Regions from separate parts of the Paenibacillus sp. FSL H3-0457 genome, predicted to be linked through region 3. Evidence: predicted binding sites of a transcription regulator. Region 3 holds the regulator's gene; each other region holds the start of a gene.
What was found. The regulator NrdR, encoded in region 3, represses ribonucleotide reductase genes. The targets are predictions, from matches to a motif close to AACACNATATATNGTGTT.

Region 1: a site for NrdR is predicted at 1,758-1,775, ahead of MHH25_RS28620 (anaerobic ribonucleoside triphosphate reductase). Genes of this name have one in related genera too.
Region 2: a site for NrdR is predicted at 1,810-1,827, ahead of MHH25_RS10695 (adenosylcobalamin-dependent ribonucleoside-diphosphate reductase). Genes of this name have one in related genera too.

Annotation. Positions count from the first base shown of each region.
Region 1 covers NZ_CP150283.1:6,506,757-6,512,282, forward strand. The annotation lists gene MHH25_RS28615 (histidine kinase dimerization/phospho-acceptor domain-containing protein) at 1-1,341, opposite strand, end outside; gene MHH25_RS28620 (anaerobic ribonucleoside triphosphate reductase) at 1,823-3,784, shown strand; gene nrdG (anaerobic ribonucleoside-triphosphate reductase activating protein) at 3,781-4,290, shown strand; gene MHH25_RS28630 (methyl-accepting chemotaxis protein) at 4,506-5,345, shown strand; gene MHH25_RS28635 (glycoside hydrolase family 3 C-terminal domain-containing protein) at 5,498-5,526, opposite strand, start outside.
Region 2 covers NZ_CP150283.1:2,361,296-2,366,821, forward strand. The annotation lists gene MHH25_RS10690 (SNF2-related protein) at 1-1,388, opposite strand, end outside; gene MHH25_RS10695 (adenosylcobalamin-dependent ribonucleoside-diphosphate reductase) at 1,889-4,528, shown strand; gene catA (type A chloramphenicol O-acetyltransferase) at 4,611-5,258, opposite strand; gene MHH25_RS10705 (flavin reductase family protein) at 5,492-5,526, shown strand, end outside.
Region 3 covers NZ_CP150283.1:2,197,533-2,203,058, forward strand. The annotation lists gene MHH25_RS09945 (manganese efflux pump) at 1-728, shown strand, start outside; gene coaE (dephospho-CoA kinase) at 738-1,334, shown strand; gene MHH25_RS09955 (lytic transglycosylase domain-containing protein) at 1,331-1,894, shown strand; gene MHH25_RS09960 (alpha/beta-type small acid-soluble spore protein) at 1,977-2,198, opposite strand; gene nrdR (transcriptional regulator NrdR) at 2,315-2,782, shown strand; tRNA gene MHH25_RS09970 (tRNA-Ala) at 2,967-3,039, shown strand; gene MHH25_RS09975 (S-layer homology domain-containing protein) at 3,297-5,526, opposite strand, start outside.

The DNA.
Region 1 (5,526 bases), 2.7 Mb from region 3:
GGAAGAGACACCTTGCAAAATATCAGGGTCCTTGGCAAGCAACACCTTTTTCCCTTTTAACCGTTGCTGAACACTTGCGAGTTGAGGTAACTCCCAGTATCTGCGCAATGGAAGGGAGATGTTGAATTCCGTCTCATTTTCCTTCACACTACTCACCTGAATACGGCCATGCATGAGAATGGCAAGATTCTGGCTTACAGCTAAACCTAGATTGCTTCCAATCAGTTTTTGGATATTCAAATTTTCATCTTGGCTGTTAAAGGTTGGGGTCTTCTTGTCCGATAACATCTGACCCGTGTACTTCACCTTGAGCTGAAGTGTACCGGTCTCCTCCAATTCTTCTCCGTTCACCACTGCTGTGATCAGAACGGAACCTTCACGCGTTGAATCGAGAGCATACTGAATGACGTGTGCAAGCAACTGTCCAATCTTGACTTCATCCCCAACGAACACTTGAGATACATTCAGTTCAAGATTTAATCCCAGCTCAATGTTCTTGCCCGTCGCAATCCCGGCATAGAGATACACGGTATTCTCAATGGTGCCTACCAGATCAAACGGATCATCATGTATAACCGTTTTACCTGCTTCATTAATGTTGAAATTCATCATATTATTCAGCAAGGAAAGCAGAATATTGCCGCTTGTCTCAATCATATTCACATATTCGGACTGCTCCTCAGGCATATCCGGTGTGCGCATCAGATCTGTCAGTCCCAAAATACCGTTCAAAGGATTGCGAATCTCGTGACTCATTAGCTTCAACATCTGTGTTTTGGTCATAGCCTCAGATTCGGCACGTTCTTTCTCTGCCTGGAGCTGTTCTTGCATTTGTTCCGAATCACTCAATTTCCGCTCCTGAACATGCAACGTGCTTTCCAGATCAACAACATAACCCAGGAATACAGCCATCGCCTTCAGTGTCTTCATATCGGTTTCGCTGATTACATAACCAGGATCATCCATCAGACAGATGGTACCAAATGTTTCGCCCGATCTTCTCATAATAGGCACGCCCACGAAAAAGCGATTGCCAAGTCCGCTCGTAACGCCCATGGATCGTGTCATCGGATGTTCACATGTATCCGGGATCGTAAGCACGTTACCGTTGTCTCTTAATACCAGGCTGCAATATGAATCCGTAAATGGAAGTGCACTGCCTTTAACAACTAACTCTTCCGTACGATTAAAGGCCTCCAAAATGACATTGGTCACCCCGTCATTCGTGGCAACAAAGATGGTATTGACCTTCAATATACCACTTAATACGTCTACGATGTGGGCCGCAGCTTCCTTTATATCTTCATAGAAGCCTCTTGTAATGCCTTCTGCCGTCCCCATGATTCACCCCTCTTATCTTAGCTGCACTTTCAAATCTGTATTTCAGAATGTTTAATCACGTACAGGGGTCATCAAAAATCCGAATAGCTGTCACAATCTATACTTATATGATTAACACCGTAGAAGTATAAGAGAATCATACTCCCTGCCTATTGCCCATTTGTGGACAAAAGCAGGTCTTAAACGGATGGTTTAACGACCGCGAATTCATTGCAACTCGCCTTTTCAGCTTGATTAAAGTCCATCTTGTCCGACTTCGAATATTATACTTGCAGAATAACTAGAAATTATACGCTTCCGCTCAGACTTTGGGAACCTTTATCCGCAGCAATTAAAGGAAAGTCCACTTTGTTCAGTAAGCTCTGTGATCATTATCACACCCAAAAAACCACATATAGTTTATAAATGGATAAGACGAATCTACATATAGTATTTAACGTAAATTGAATGATAACCAAAATCATTTTAGGAGGAACCTTACATGAACATGCTTGAGTATGCCACCCCACCGGCATCCGATCTATTATCCGACCTGGGAAGACGAATTATTGGCGCAGAAGACGCCGATACGCTGAGGGAAAATGCGAATCTGAACGGGGATTCCTTCAGTGGTAAGATGAGCAGGCTCGGTTCGGAGACCGCCAAGTGGCATGCTCTGCGTCATGTGTTGCCGAAAGAGCTTGCCCAAGCTGTGGAGAATGGGGATCTGTATGTACACGATCTGGATCAGTATGCACTTGGAACGACCAACTGTATCTTTATCCCGTTTGACCGTCTCCTTGCTGCGGGTTTCAACACAGGTAACGGATCGGTTCGCACACCTCAGACGATCATGTCTGCCATGGCTCTGGTTGCGATCATCTTCCAATCCCAGCAGAACAGTCAATATGGCGGTGTATCGGCCAATAAAATTGACTGGGATCTGGCCCCTTATGTACAGCGATCGTTCCGCAAACACTACCGCAAAGGGCAACGGCTCTTTGGTGAAAATGTTCTGATCGGGGATGAACAGCTTCATCTGGATAGCATCGAAGCGAAGAATCAATGTCCGCGGGCATATGCCTTCGCCTATGAAGAGACTGAATTGGAGACAGGACAAGCTGCTGAATCACTGATTCATAACCTGAATACGATGAGTAGCCGGGCGGGTGGTCAGATTCCATTTACTTCACTGAACTATGGATTATGTACTTCTGCGGAAGGACGGTTGGTATCACGCTCGTTGCTGGAAGCAACCATTCGTGGCCTGGGCAACGGGGAGACTCCCGTGTTCCCTCAACATATTTTCCAATGTAAACAGGGGATCAATCAGGCTCAAGGAGAGCCGAACTATGATCTGTTCCGGCTCGCAGTCAGCTGTTCATCCCGGCGGATGTATCCTAACTTTGTCAATGTGGATGCCTCTTTCAATCTGCCTTTCTATCATCCGGAAGATCCGGATACGATCATCGCAACTATGGGATGCCGCACACGTACACTGGCTGACCGGTTTGGTCGCAATCGTCAAAGTGGTAAAGGTAATCTGTCCTTCAACACCATTAACCTCGTGAAGCTCGGCATCCGGTTTGGCATCTGCCAAGGTGCAAGAGCTGTCGCTGACCGAGCCGGATTCTATACTGCTTTGGAGTCAGTTATGCATAATGCCGCTTCCGGCCTGTTGCAGCGCTACCGAATTCAGACATTGCAGCCTGCCAAGGCATCGGACTTCATGATGCGGGAGGGTGTATGGGAAGGTGGAGAACAGCTTGGCCCGAACGAGCCGGTTGCCGAGCTTTTAAAGCATGGAACATTATCTCTTGGTTTTATCGGACTCGCGGAATGTATGACAGCTCTCTATGGGCGCCATCATGGGCAGGACCCTCATGTACATCGCGAAGCGCTCAACATTATTCGGACCATGAGAGAGTTCTGTGACCGGATGAGCGAGCAGCATAACTTGAATATCACCCTGTTTGCCACACCTGCTGAAGGGTTGTCCGGCAAATTCACGAAGATCGACAGAGAGCGTTATGGCATTATTCCCGGAGTGAATGATCGGGAGTATTATACGAATTCATTCCATATCCCGGTCTACCACACGCTTCCAGCATATCGGAAGATTGAACTGGAGGCACCGTTCCATACGTTATGTAACGCGGGTGCAATCTCCTATGTGGAGCTTGACGGAAACGTTCGGGCCAACACCGCAGCTTTCCTGCGAATTGTACAGTATGCACTGGCGCAGGATATCGGTTATTTCTCCATTAATCATCCAATTGATCGCTGCCCTGCATGTGGTTATGAAGGCGTCATTGGGGATGTATGCCCAAGCTGTGAAGCCCATGAGAACCATGTACACTTCCAGCGGTTACGCCGCGTAACTGGCTATCTGACCGGAGATTACAAAGTACGCTTCAATGCTGCTAAGCAAGCCGAAGTGCGGGATCGGGTGAAACACCGGTGAATCTATATGGTTACATCCCGGAATCGGTGAATGAAGGAATCGGCCTGCGTGCCGTGTTGTTCATCAGCGGATGCCGTCACGCCTGTCCGGGCTGCTTCAGTCCGGATTCATGGAGCTTTCGAGCGGGGGAGCCCTTTACAGAGGAGCGGCAGCAGCAGATTCTGCATGAAGTGACGACCCATCCATTGCTGGATGGCGTTACGTTGTGTGGTGGTGATCCCTTTTTCTCGGCAGCAGAATGTACGTCTTGGGTCCAGCAGCTCCGCGCTGCACGTCCTGATTTGACGGTATGGGCCTACACGGGATTCGAATATGAAGAACTGATTACCGACCCTGCAAGAGCGGAGCTTGCCCGGTTGTGCGATGTGATTATTGACGGTCGATACGTTGAAGCGGAGCGTGATGTTTCCCTTCCCTTCCGCGGCAGCCGGAATCAGCGTTTGATTGATGTCAGTGCAACACTAGCCACTCGAACCATCGTTACAATGCAGCTCAGTATGCTGTAACATTGGTTTTATTCCCCTCACCAACTAACAAGGCACGGGTCCCCAGCGGACTCGTGTCTTGTTGGCGTATAGCGGTCTTCTTTAAGAAATAGGTTTTATCCATTCTCTCTATTTTCTTCTCTATTGCATGACGATATATAATATAGGTAGTTATTAAGTTAGCATTTAAAATTTAACCGTTTACATAAGGTAACCAGGGAGGAATCATCTTTTATATGGATATTGTTCAAGCATTAATTACATGTATGCCTTTCTTTCGAGATACGATTCGTCAGGATGTAACCCTCTCCGTGATTGATCATGAGAAATTCCTATATTTCTCAGCAGGGGAATCGTTAAAGCAACTGAATTATCAACCCGGCGACCCTCTATTGGATGGAAATCGAAATTTTGCTGATCTCAACGGCGGTACAGTCAAACGATTCGATCACTACCCTAAAGATTTATTCGGTGTTCCTTTTGACGTGGCTTTTATCCCCATTAAAAATGAAAAAGGTGAAGTCATCGCCCTGTTTAACCTGCTCTACAGTATGGATGACCAGGATCAGCTGCAACAGCTCATGGATGCTACCGAAAATCTGACCAACCAGTTAATTGACAGTGTACAGCATGTAGCTGCACACTCCGAGGAACTCAGTGCCACAACCGAAGAGATCCGGAACAATTCCAAACAAGCCGTACAGAAATCAGGCAATGTCACTCAGGTCGCCAGTTTCATTCGTGAAATCTCCGAACAAACCAATCTGCTCGGCTTGAATGCTGCCATTGAAGCTGCTCGTGTAGGTGAAGCAGGTGCAGGTTTTGGCGTTGTTGCCAAAGAAATTCGCAAACTGTCTGTGGATACCAAAGAAGCAACGGCCCGTATTGAAGATTCTCTTCTGTCGGTTCGGCAATCCATTCAAGGCATGGAGAATGAACTTGGTGAGATCACTGCAAGCTCCCAAGAGCAGGCTGAACTCGTAAACAATTTCATGAGCACAATTGAGAAACTGAATGAAACCAACAAACAATTGAAGCAATTTGTGCAAAAAATGATTACGTTTGACGGTAAATAAAAATACGTTTAATGGACCATACAAGCACGGTTCATATCATAGAAATTTGTATAATTCGTTTCCTACCGCTCAGGGGATTTATGCAAAATGGTCATTAAACAACAAACTAAGCCTCCGAATAAGTTCGGAGGCTTTTTCATGAGCTATTTGAATTAACGAATCTCAAAGTGACTGATGCGCA
Region 2 (5,526 bases), 160 kb from region 3:
AAGTTGATCATATGATGGCAAAATTGCAGATTGATGCCCTCACCACCTGCTTCGGTTGCAATCATGGCCTGCACACGCCCGCGGAAGAGATCCATCATCCAGTCTTTTTTGCCTCGATTCATGCCACCCCTATAGGGTACAGCCGTAAGCCCATTGTTGCGGAAATAGTTTAGCAGATACTCCTGCGTGGCCCGGTATTCGGTGAAGATAATTACTTTTTCATTCATGTTCCGAACCAGTTCCATCGTTTTCTCCGCTTTGGTATTCTCCTTGATCGCTTTAATATGGGCAACGAGTTCCCAAATCTTGTCCCGAAGGGGAGAGTCCAGCGGAAGTTTCTTCGACAGATTAACAAGCGTCACGAATACAGCATCTCGACTGCTGCACACTTCACGCTGCAATGTAACAAGGGAGAGCATGCTACTTAGGTTGCCGCCAGCTTCCTGGTACTGGTCTTTAACAAAGGAAGTCACGCCATCATAAAGCGCTTGTTCTTCAGGCGATAGTTGCAGATTCACGTTGGAGACATTCCGTTTGGTAAATTGAACGGGGCCTTCGCCGCGGCGGTTACGAATCATGACTTTGGATAACTCGTTCTTAAGCTGTTCCTGATTTTTCGGAACCCGTTTGTCTACAACAAAGTTGGCCGCAAAGTCACCCTGACGACCCAGTTGACCGGGCTTCAGCAGGTTGATCAGATTGAACAACTCGCTCATATCGTTCTGCACAGGTGTAGCTGTGAGCAGCAGACAATACTTTTTGCGCAATTTCAGCATGAATTGATAGTTGGTTGTTTTCTTGTTTTTGAGTTTATGAGCCTCGTCAATAATAATCATGTCGTAATCAGTATTCAGCAGCATATCTTTATGCGGGTCACGTTTGGCTGTATCCATGGAAGCAACAACCACTTCATTCTGCCAGGAATAGGCCTTTTTCTGGGCAATAGCAGGGATGCCAAATTTTGAATTCAACTCCCGTACCCATTGCAGTACAAGAGAGGCTGGCACGAGAATGAGTACCTTGGATACGAGACCTCGAACCATATATTCTTTCAGAATGAGACCGGCTTCAATGGTTTTGCCAAGACCCACCTCATCGGCGAGAATGGCCCGGCCTGACATTTCAAATAATACTCTGCGTGCAGTGTCCATCTGGTGAGGGAGTGGAGTGAGACCTTGTAGATGCTTGAGACATTGGATCTCGTCAAAATTGGGAATCAGGTTGGTCTCTTCGGCTTGAATGCCGAGTTGGAAGAGTCGATAATCCCCCCAAGGACCTCCTTTATCCAGTCGTGATTCCAATTGATTAATCCAGGTCCGATCAAATTCCAACGGAACGGGTAGCTCGGCTACGGGTTGATTCATGTGGTGCGGGTTTTTCCGGTTCATGGTGTTTCCTCCCCTGCCATACGTGATGACGTTTTATTCGTAGGTAATAGTATGGACGAATGAGAGTCAGTTCATAACTATATAAGTTGAACTACATTTTATTTGCACGAACACTACGATGACAGAACAACCTTCCAATCGCTGTTATCCCCAGATTTCTTTGATTCCCTTTTCTGGAGGGGGAAAACCCGGGGATAGCGTATGCTTTCGATGCAGCTTTCTTTCAGAAAGCTTTTAGGCCAACGCTTCGCTTCTTCAGGTTATTTCTGTCCTCTCCGTTCTTGTGTAAAAAGTTTAGTTGAACCAATGTGAACTACAGTTTATTTACAAGAAGCTTGTCCGAGTATAGGGAGTCTATGAAGATGGACTGTGATAAAAGTCGCATGGAAAATCAATATATGGTGTAATATACTGTTTTTATATCACTATATGTGGTGTTTCATCATAATTTACTCTTATAGTGAAAATGGAGCTTTATATCGGGGAGGTTGAATGTAGCGATGAAATCGAACCAACGATCGTACCAATTAGAAGGACTCAGCGAAAAAATATTTCTGGACCGATACGCCTGGAAGGACGCTGATTCGAATCATGCCAAGGTCGGAGATGTGGTATTGGTATTAACGAAGGATGATCCGAAGTTCCCAACCAAGGAAGTGGGCGAAATCATAGAACGTCAGGGTCAGCTTGTACAGGTAAGGACTCGAAGCGGAGAGATGATTGAGACAAGTGTGGAGAAATTGACACTCAACATAGAAAAAACACCGGAAGAGATGTGGGACCGTCTTGCCAAAGCGATGGCTTCTGTCGAATCCACAGCCGATCAGCGGGCAACGTGGGAGTCCAAGTTCCGCTCTGTGTTGGAAGATTGGAAGTTAGTACCCGGAGGCCGCATTGCTGCGGGTGCGGGGGCAAGCGACGAGTTGACACTCTTCAATTGTTATGTCATTCCGTCTCCGCAAGACAGTCGGGGTGGAATCATGAAGACTTTGACCGAGATGACGGAGATTATGGCACGTGGGGGAGGTGTTGGCATTAATTTGTCCTCTTTGCGTCCTCGCCGAGCGGTGGTGAAAGGTGTCAACGGATCATCCAGCGGTTCCGTATCGTGGGGCGGATTGTTCAGTTATACGACTGGACTGATTGAACAGGGCGGAAGCCGCCGGGGTGCGCTCATGCTGATGATGAATGACTGGCATCCGGATGTGCTTGATTTTATTACTGTGAAACAAACGATGGGGCAGGTGACCAATGCCAATCTGTCTGTATGTGTGAGCAACGCATTTATGGAGGCTGTCAAGCAGGACGGAGATTGGGATTTGGTTTTCCCCGATACGAACGATCCGGACTACGACACCGAGTGGAACGGAGATATGCAGCAATGGAAAGCCGCGGGTCATTCGGTGGTGCACTATCGTACACTGAAGGCTCGCGAAATCTGGCATACCATTATTGAATCAGCCTGGAAATCGGCAGAGCCTGGTGTGGTATTCATGGAGTACTATAACCAGATGTCCAACAGCTGGTACTTCAATCCGATTATCTGTACTAATCCGTGCGGGGAACAAGGCCTGCCTGGCTGGGGTGTATGTAATCTGTCTGCCATTAATCTGTCCAAATTCTACGATGAAACAAATCATGATGTGGCATGGGATGAACTGGCGGAAACCACTCGTATCTCGGCTAGATTTTTGGACAATGTCATCGACGCAACACCATATCATTTTGAGGAAAATAGACTGAATCAGCAGCGTGAACGCCGGGTTGGGCTTGGCACGATGGGACTGGCAGAGCTGATGATTAAGCTGCGTATTCGATACGGCAGTCCTGAATCTCTTGCATTTCTGGATAAACTGTATGGATTCATGGCGAAGGAGGCCTATCTGGCATCGGCAGAGATTGCAGCAGAGAAGGGAGCTTTTCCAGCTTTCGAAGCTGAACCGTATTTACAGAGTGGATTCATGAAAAACATGGTTGCGACGTACCCTGAAGTGGGAGAGGCCATTCGTAAACAGGGCATTCGAAATGTCACACTGATCACACAAGCGCCAACGGGAAGTACAGGTACGATGGTGGGCACATCAACAGGTATTGAGCCGTATTTCGCCTTCAAGTATTTCCGTCAAAGCCGTCTAGGTTATGATGAACAGTTCGTACCGATTGCACAAGACTGGCTGGATGAACATCCGGGTGAAGCTTTACCAGACTATTATGTGACGGCAATGGATTTGTCGGCTGAGAATCACATACGGGTGCAGGCTGCGATCCAGCAATGGGTGGATAGTTCGATCTCGAAGACGGCCAACTGTCCGGCTGATTTTACAGTGGAGGATACGGCTGAGCTGTACGAACTGGCCTTCGACCTTGGCTGCAAGGGAGTAACGATATACCGCGATGGTAGCAGGGATGTGCAGGTGTTGTCCACGTCGAAGAAGGAAGCGACCCAGGCTGAAGATCAGAACACGGCGGAAGCTGAAGAGAAGACAGTCGTATCTGCTATAGAAAACCCGAATAATGCTGAAGTACAGGCAAGTGATGGAACTTCCAATAGCCAGGTTGGTGTTAGAACGCATTCTTCTGATCAAGCCCCGTCCTCATCTACAGTACTGGATAAACAATACAGAAGCCGTCCTCAAGTACTGCGCGGTGCGACATACAAAATCAATACGCCATTTGGTATGGCTTACATTACGATCAATGATCTGGAGGGAACGCCGGGTGAGATCTTCCTGAACGTGGGCAAAGCGGGATCGGACGTGTTTGCCATGGCTGAGGCACTCGGTCGAGTATGCTCTCTGTTCCTTCGATACGGAGACCATGGGCACAAGGTTGAACTGTTGATCAAACATCTCAAGGGAATCGGTGGTTCGGGAGCGATTGGCTTCGGAGCCAATAGGGTGGAATCGATTGCTGATGCAGTCGCCAAAGCATTGGAAAGTCATGTACAGAGCGATGTGCAGGAGAACGAACCTGGAGCATTACAAAAACAGAATCAAGTGGAGAGCACGTATCCAAAAGTAGAGGATAAGAAAACCTTTATCGAATCGAGAGATTTATGTCCTTCATGCGGCTCGGCATCCCTGATGAATGTGGAAGGTTGCAAAACATGCAGCAACTGTGGGTACAGTAAATGCAATTAAATATCTTTTGAAAAAAAGAGAAAAAGAAAGGCACTCCTGACTCCATTACGAAGTCAGGAATGCCTTTTTGTCATTTAGCTAACTAACACCAATCCTGGCATCGATCTGCAAGTGATTGCAATTCATTAAATACAACACCAGCATGGTAGCCGTCGCACACGGCGTGATGTAACTGAACGGATAAGGGAAGATATACTTTATCGTTCTGTTGAACATATTTCCCCATCGTGAAAATAGGCAACAAGTAGGTTCCCTCATTGTAAATATTCAGATTAAATCCCGTAAAGTTCACCCAAGGAATACTGGAAACGGGAAAAGTATTTGGCGGTTCATTGGGTTTGGCAACAAATTGTTTGTGATCTTTGTAATTCTTCATATCTTCCAGATAACGAATGTGGAACGTCTCGAAATCTTCATGGAATGCTGTCCAGATTGTTGAGAAACTTTTGTTGTCCTCATGAAAAATCGTATAACTCGGAGACAATTCGTCCCAATAGCCCAATCTCCCCTCGGCATCAAAACAAGTTCGAAATTCCCTGTGTGCATTGACAACCGTAGAGATCATATGAATAAGAGCCGGATAGAACTTCAATCCTTTAAGCTTCAGTTCGTTGATTAATAGAGTGATATCCAGATTAGCAGTTATGCTGTAGGTACATCTGACCTGATTCAAGTAGTGGTCAAAGTATGGCTTTCGATCCCACTGATCTAACACGATTGAATTAAACATAAGTTATAACCTCCTAAATTTGAATAATGTCTTTTATTTAGGAGGTATATTTGACTGATTTGACCATATCCTATCACATTCCCAGTATCGTATTTTTAGAAATTGATCCATCTCAGTATAACATGATACTGAATGTGTCGCTTATAGCGAAATCCTCTGCAAAACGCTTTTTCAACCTGTTTCTTTCCTTTATAATTAAAGTTGTGTTTATAACGAAGAAGAGAGGGGATTAGATGCGTCAGCCGATAGAAGAACCCATATTTTATTC
Region 3 (5,526 bases):
GTTTAGATGGTTTTGGAGTCGGGATTACATATGGGTTACGGAGGACTAAGATTCCCCTGTTATCTATCGCTGTTATTTCGATCTGTTCGGGATTGGTTATTGCCTTGTCGATGCAAGTAGGTGTGTTGTTGTCCCATGTGGTGTCACCGGATATCGCTTCGATCGTGGGAGCCGTTATATTGATAGGTATTGGTGCATGGTCACTGTTGCAACTAATTCGAAAGCAAGGCAAAGAACAGCTGGAAACAGACACTGGAATGGGTGAGGCAGCAGAAGCAAAGGTAACTGGAGTGGGAGAAGCACAAGAGAGACTGTCGGCTTCAAAGGGCAGGAATCAGGTGCTCGCACTGGATCTGGAGCAGTCGGCTTCAAATGGATCACTGGAACGAATGGTATTTACACTGGAGCTACGCAAGCTGGGCGTTGTCATTCAGATCCTTCGCAGTCCCTCCAAGGCGGATATGGATAACTCGGGGAGTATATCTGCTCAAGAAGCGATGTGGCTGGGTATTGCCCTGTCTCTGGATGCGTTTGGAGCAGGTTTGGGAGCGGCACTTCTGGGATTCCCTACACTATGGACAGCACTCATTATTGCACTGTTTAGTGGGGCTTTTCTGTCACTCGGCATGAAGGTTGGCCTACGATTCTCAGCTCTGCGCTGGATGCGAAGACTGTCTGTATTGCCAGCGCTATTGTTAATGATTATGGGAATAATGAAGTTGTTATGAGGTGAAACGATGAATATAGGCTTAACCGGCGGGATCGCGACAGGCAAAAGCAGTGTTTCCGCCTATCTCGCCAGTAAGGGAGCGTTGCTCATCGATGCAGACGTTATTGCCCGGGAAGTTATGATGCCCGGGCATCCCGTGTTGGCCGCCGCTGTTAAGCGGTTTGGACAAGCCATACTGAACGAAGATGGAACACTGGATCGGAAAAAGCTCGGAAGTATTGTTTTCGAACAACCAGAGGAACGAAAGGCATTGGAGGCTATCACACATCCGGCGATCCGAAGAGAGATGCGCGAACGGGCTGCTGCATACGCGTTGCAACATCCGGATAAACTTGTGGTATCTGATATTCCTTTGCTCTACGAATCAGGTCTGGAGGACGGTTTCGAGGAAGTCATGCTTGTATATGTCCCGAGATCGGTGCAACGAGATCGCTTGATGAGTCGGGATGGAATGACTGCAGCACAGGCTGAGGCTCGAATGGATGTACAGATGGATATTGAGCGCAAAAAACAGCTGGCTGACATTGTCATCGATAACAGCGGCTTATGGCCTGAGACGGAACAGCAAATTGACTCATATCTACAGCGTAAGGGTTTGTTATGAGAATATTGCGTAAGAAACGTGTATTGCTGTTGATGTTTGTTTCCTTTGTACTGGTGTTATTTCTGAATACAAACTGGATGGCATGGTTCTATCCCATACATTATAAGGAAGAGATCCGTGCCCAATCTCAGAGCTATGAGGTTGATCCGTTTCTAATTGCTTCCATTATCAAGGTGGAGACCAATTTCAAGACAAGCAAGGAATCCAAACGAGGTGCCATTGGGCTCATGCAACTGATGCCGGACACGGCGAACTGGATACTGGAACAAGCCAAAATTCCCGACACTTCGCTGGAGGAATTAAAGCACGAGCCAGAACGAAATATTCAGTTAGGCACATGGTATCTGCGGAATCTGTCCGATCAATTCGATGGCAATGAAGCAGTTATGATCGCTGCCTATAATGCGGGTCCAGGCAAAGTGAACAGTTGGCTTAGAGATGGTGTATGGGATGGCTCGTTCGATACAGTGAAAGATATTCCGTTTGGTGAGACGCGTCACTATGTACAAAGAGTCATTTACTATTATAATCAGTATGTAAAGATCTATAATACGTTCTAAGTATATAAGTAGAAGCACAGAGCAGGCCGGTTGTTCACCGGCCGCTCCATGCTCCTCTGTGTAGCGTATTACGATGCAGATATTATTGGTATTGACCTGCCAATTGCTGTTCTGCAATTGTTACCAGACGCTTCGTGATGTATCCACCGATCGAACCGTTCTCGTAAGAAGTCATGTTACCTTGGTATCCGTCTTGTGGGATGCTGATTCCGAGTTCTTGAGCAACTTCATATTTCATTTGCTCGAGTGCTGCGGAAGCTTTAGTTACCACCAAGTTGTTGGAGTTACCATTGCTTTGTGCCATTGCTGTTCACCTCCTCGCGGGTTGGTAAAAGTATTATGTGTCGGCAATGCGTTTTTCATTACAAAATCAGTACAGGGAATATGTGGTAAAAAGTAAAACGTGGGAAGTGATCTGTTTTGAAGTGTCCTTATTGCGGTTATATGGGTACCAAAGTGCTTGATTCGCGTCCGGCCAACGAAGCAAAATCCATTCGTCGTCGCCGTGAGTGTGAGCAGTGTGCCCGAAGATTTACAACGTTTGAGATGATTGAGGAGACTCCACTGATCGTCATTAAGAAAGATGGCAGTCGTGAAGAGTTCAGCCGGGACAAAATTCTCCGTGGGCTTATTCGTGCCTGTGAGAAACGTCCAGTCTCCGTAGAGACCCTGGAGATGATGGTATCTGAAGTGGAGAAATCTCTGCGTAATACAGCCGATGCTGAAGTTGAGAGTCGCCAGATTGGTGAGTTATTGATGGAACAGTTGTTTCCGGTCGATGAAGTGGCGTATGTCCGTTTTGCGTCGGTATACCGCCAGTTCAAAGATATCAATATGTTCATGAAAGAACTGAAATCCCTGTTGTCCAAAGACGATCTGGAGGATTAGTGAAGTTGGTAAAGGGAGAAGAGCAGTCTGGAGTTCCAGTCCGTGTGTACCAGAGAAATCGGTTGTTCTTCTCCAATCACTTTGGATCTTAAAAAGTGATTGACAGCGAAAGCTGGATTTTATATGATATAGGAGTCGCCTGTGGAACATAGCAGTGTTGGACAAGTTATCTATTTCATATCCTGGGGCCTTAGCTCAGCTGGGAGAGCGCATCGCTGGCAGCGATGAGGTCAGGGGTTCGATCCCCCTAGGCTCCATAATCAAGAATGCCATCACATTATTGTGATGGCGTTTTTTTGTGCGTGAAATAAATCAGAACATGCATTAATTAATTAATTAATTAATTAATTAATTAGAATTTTTTGGACTTGGGGATGAATATTCTAGATGCAAAAATAGAGGGTTTAAAGTCCTGACTGTGGAGTTGTCAAAAAAAGTACAGTTTGAAAACAAGCAGCCCCTTCCGGCTGGAAATTGACCAACCGGAAGGGGCTGCATTTATCTGTATACGCTTTCATTTAGCCAGATATTCGACGAATCTTACAAAGATCGTGGCTACTTCGGCGCGGGTGGCGGTGGCTTTGGGAGCAAAAAAGTTGCCCGGTTTGCCTAATACAATGCCGTTGCCTTGCAGCGCCTGAACGGCTTCCAACGCCCAGGAGCTGATCTCACTCTGATCCGTGAAGGACTTAGCGTGGCTTTCAGGTATCTCATAGCCCTTGTACTTCATATAGTTGTACAGTATCACCAGCATTTGCTCGCGTGTCATCGGTGAATTGGGGTCAAACAGGTCTGCGTTTGTACCGTTGACTATGCCTTTTTCGGCCGCCCACTCGGTTGCCGCCGTGTACCACTGTCCGTCCGTCACGTCGTTAAAGCGGGAGCTCGTGTAGCTGGAGAGGTTTACGTTCTCAAGATTGGCCAGTACCTGCACGAACATTGCACGCGTCATTGCGGTGCGGGGTGAGAACGTCGTGGACGTCGTGCCGTTGAAAAGATCGTATGTGTAGGCGAAATTTATATCGTTGTAGAACCAGTCGTCCATGTTGGCATCCCTGAAAGGATTGCCCGATAGCACGAGGAAGCCCAGTGGGGTGGCGTCATCAAACGCCAGCTCCGTACCCTCACGGATGTTCAGCGACATGCCGTTATCTAAGCTAACTTTTGCGCCGCTCGGTCCTACCACAACCGCTCCGCCGCTCCGTATCTTCGATCCGCCGTGGATATCCACACGGTTGCCGTTGGGCAGGTTCACATGCGCGTCTTTGCCGCCTACTGTAACCGTACCGTCGCTCGCTATCGTCGAGCCTCCCGAAATGGTCACTGTGCTGTTGCCGCCGGGGAGTGTCACTTCGGCGCTCTTGCCTGCCGGAATGGTTACCTTACCGTTTGAGTCTATCGTTGTGCCTTCGGGCACCTTAATCTTCGTCCCGCCTTTGGTCGCAATCTCGCCGCCACCGGGAAGGGTGGTGTTGCCGTTTTTGTCTGTGATCGCGGGTTTATCCTTCGGTGTATTCACTGTGTAGGTCGACTTTAACGTTCCAGCGTCTGTCCCGGTGCCCGTATTGTCGGTGTTGCCCGTATTACCGGTGTTGCCGGTATTTCCGGTGTTGCCCGTATTGCCGCCAGAATCAGGCACAGTGGGAGTCGTCGTCTTCATCGGCGTCGTCGTTGCACTGATCTCCGCGCCGTCGCCCTTTGCATTCACCGCGATGATGGTGAAGTTGTAGCCTTGGCCGTTTGTCAGGTTCTTAAAGGTATATTTGGTCTCCGTCGCATCCAGTGTGACCGGCGTCACGTTGCCATACCATACCTTGTAGCCCAATATCGCACTGCCACCGTCGTCAGCAGGGGCGGTCCAGCTCAATGTGACCTGTCCGTCACCCGCTGTCGCCTTGAAGCCGCTCGGAGCACCGGGGACGACCGGTTTTCTCTGCGAGAACATCCAATCAAAGACGTCTGTGTAGTCATTGTTCCAAACCGGCAAGTTAGAGGACTGCGCCGTGGGAGCTATGCTCCAATCCCCCATAGTTATCTCGTTGTAAAGAACCGCCGCTTCAACTTCGTGCGCTATGTAATCAGCCAGAACAGGTGTGTTGGCCGGATTAGGCCTCAGATTTGGCTGATCAAATTGATTGTAGGGCCATGTAAGGACCTCATTACTCTCAAAGCGCGAAGCCCTCGCGTTGATCATTTTCGGCATATTGTTATTGATGAAGTTATTGAGGTTAGTCTGGTAGCCTCCAGCATTATGAGCATTTAAAAACATCCAATAGGCCAGGTTGTTGTGAGCGTCGTTGTCCTTAGCATTCGGTGAACCGCTTACCGGGGCCATAGGTGCGGCGGCGGCGAAGAAGCCAGGGTGGCTGTTAACTAAGTTGTTTGTATACTGGCCGCCCCATGAGAAGCCCGCCGCGTAAACACGATTAGGGTCTACTTCGCCGCTGGCAATCAGGGCGTCTATGACCTTCTTAACATTCTCTGTTGAGGGAACAGATACGCCATTATAGGAAATATTCAGTACATGGCTGGCGTACTTGTCAGGATTTTTCTCCATTTTTTTCATTAGAGCGACCGAGCCGTTGGCGGATTTCATGGCCGCTTTTTGGTCTGTCGCAGCGTTTGTGCCGCCGCGTGACATGCCGTGGGTATAAACATACAGCGGCAATCCTTTGATCACTTTACCGTCTTCATCCTTGTGAAGGTAGAGCGAGTGATTGACCGAATTGTCCGTGAATGTTGTA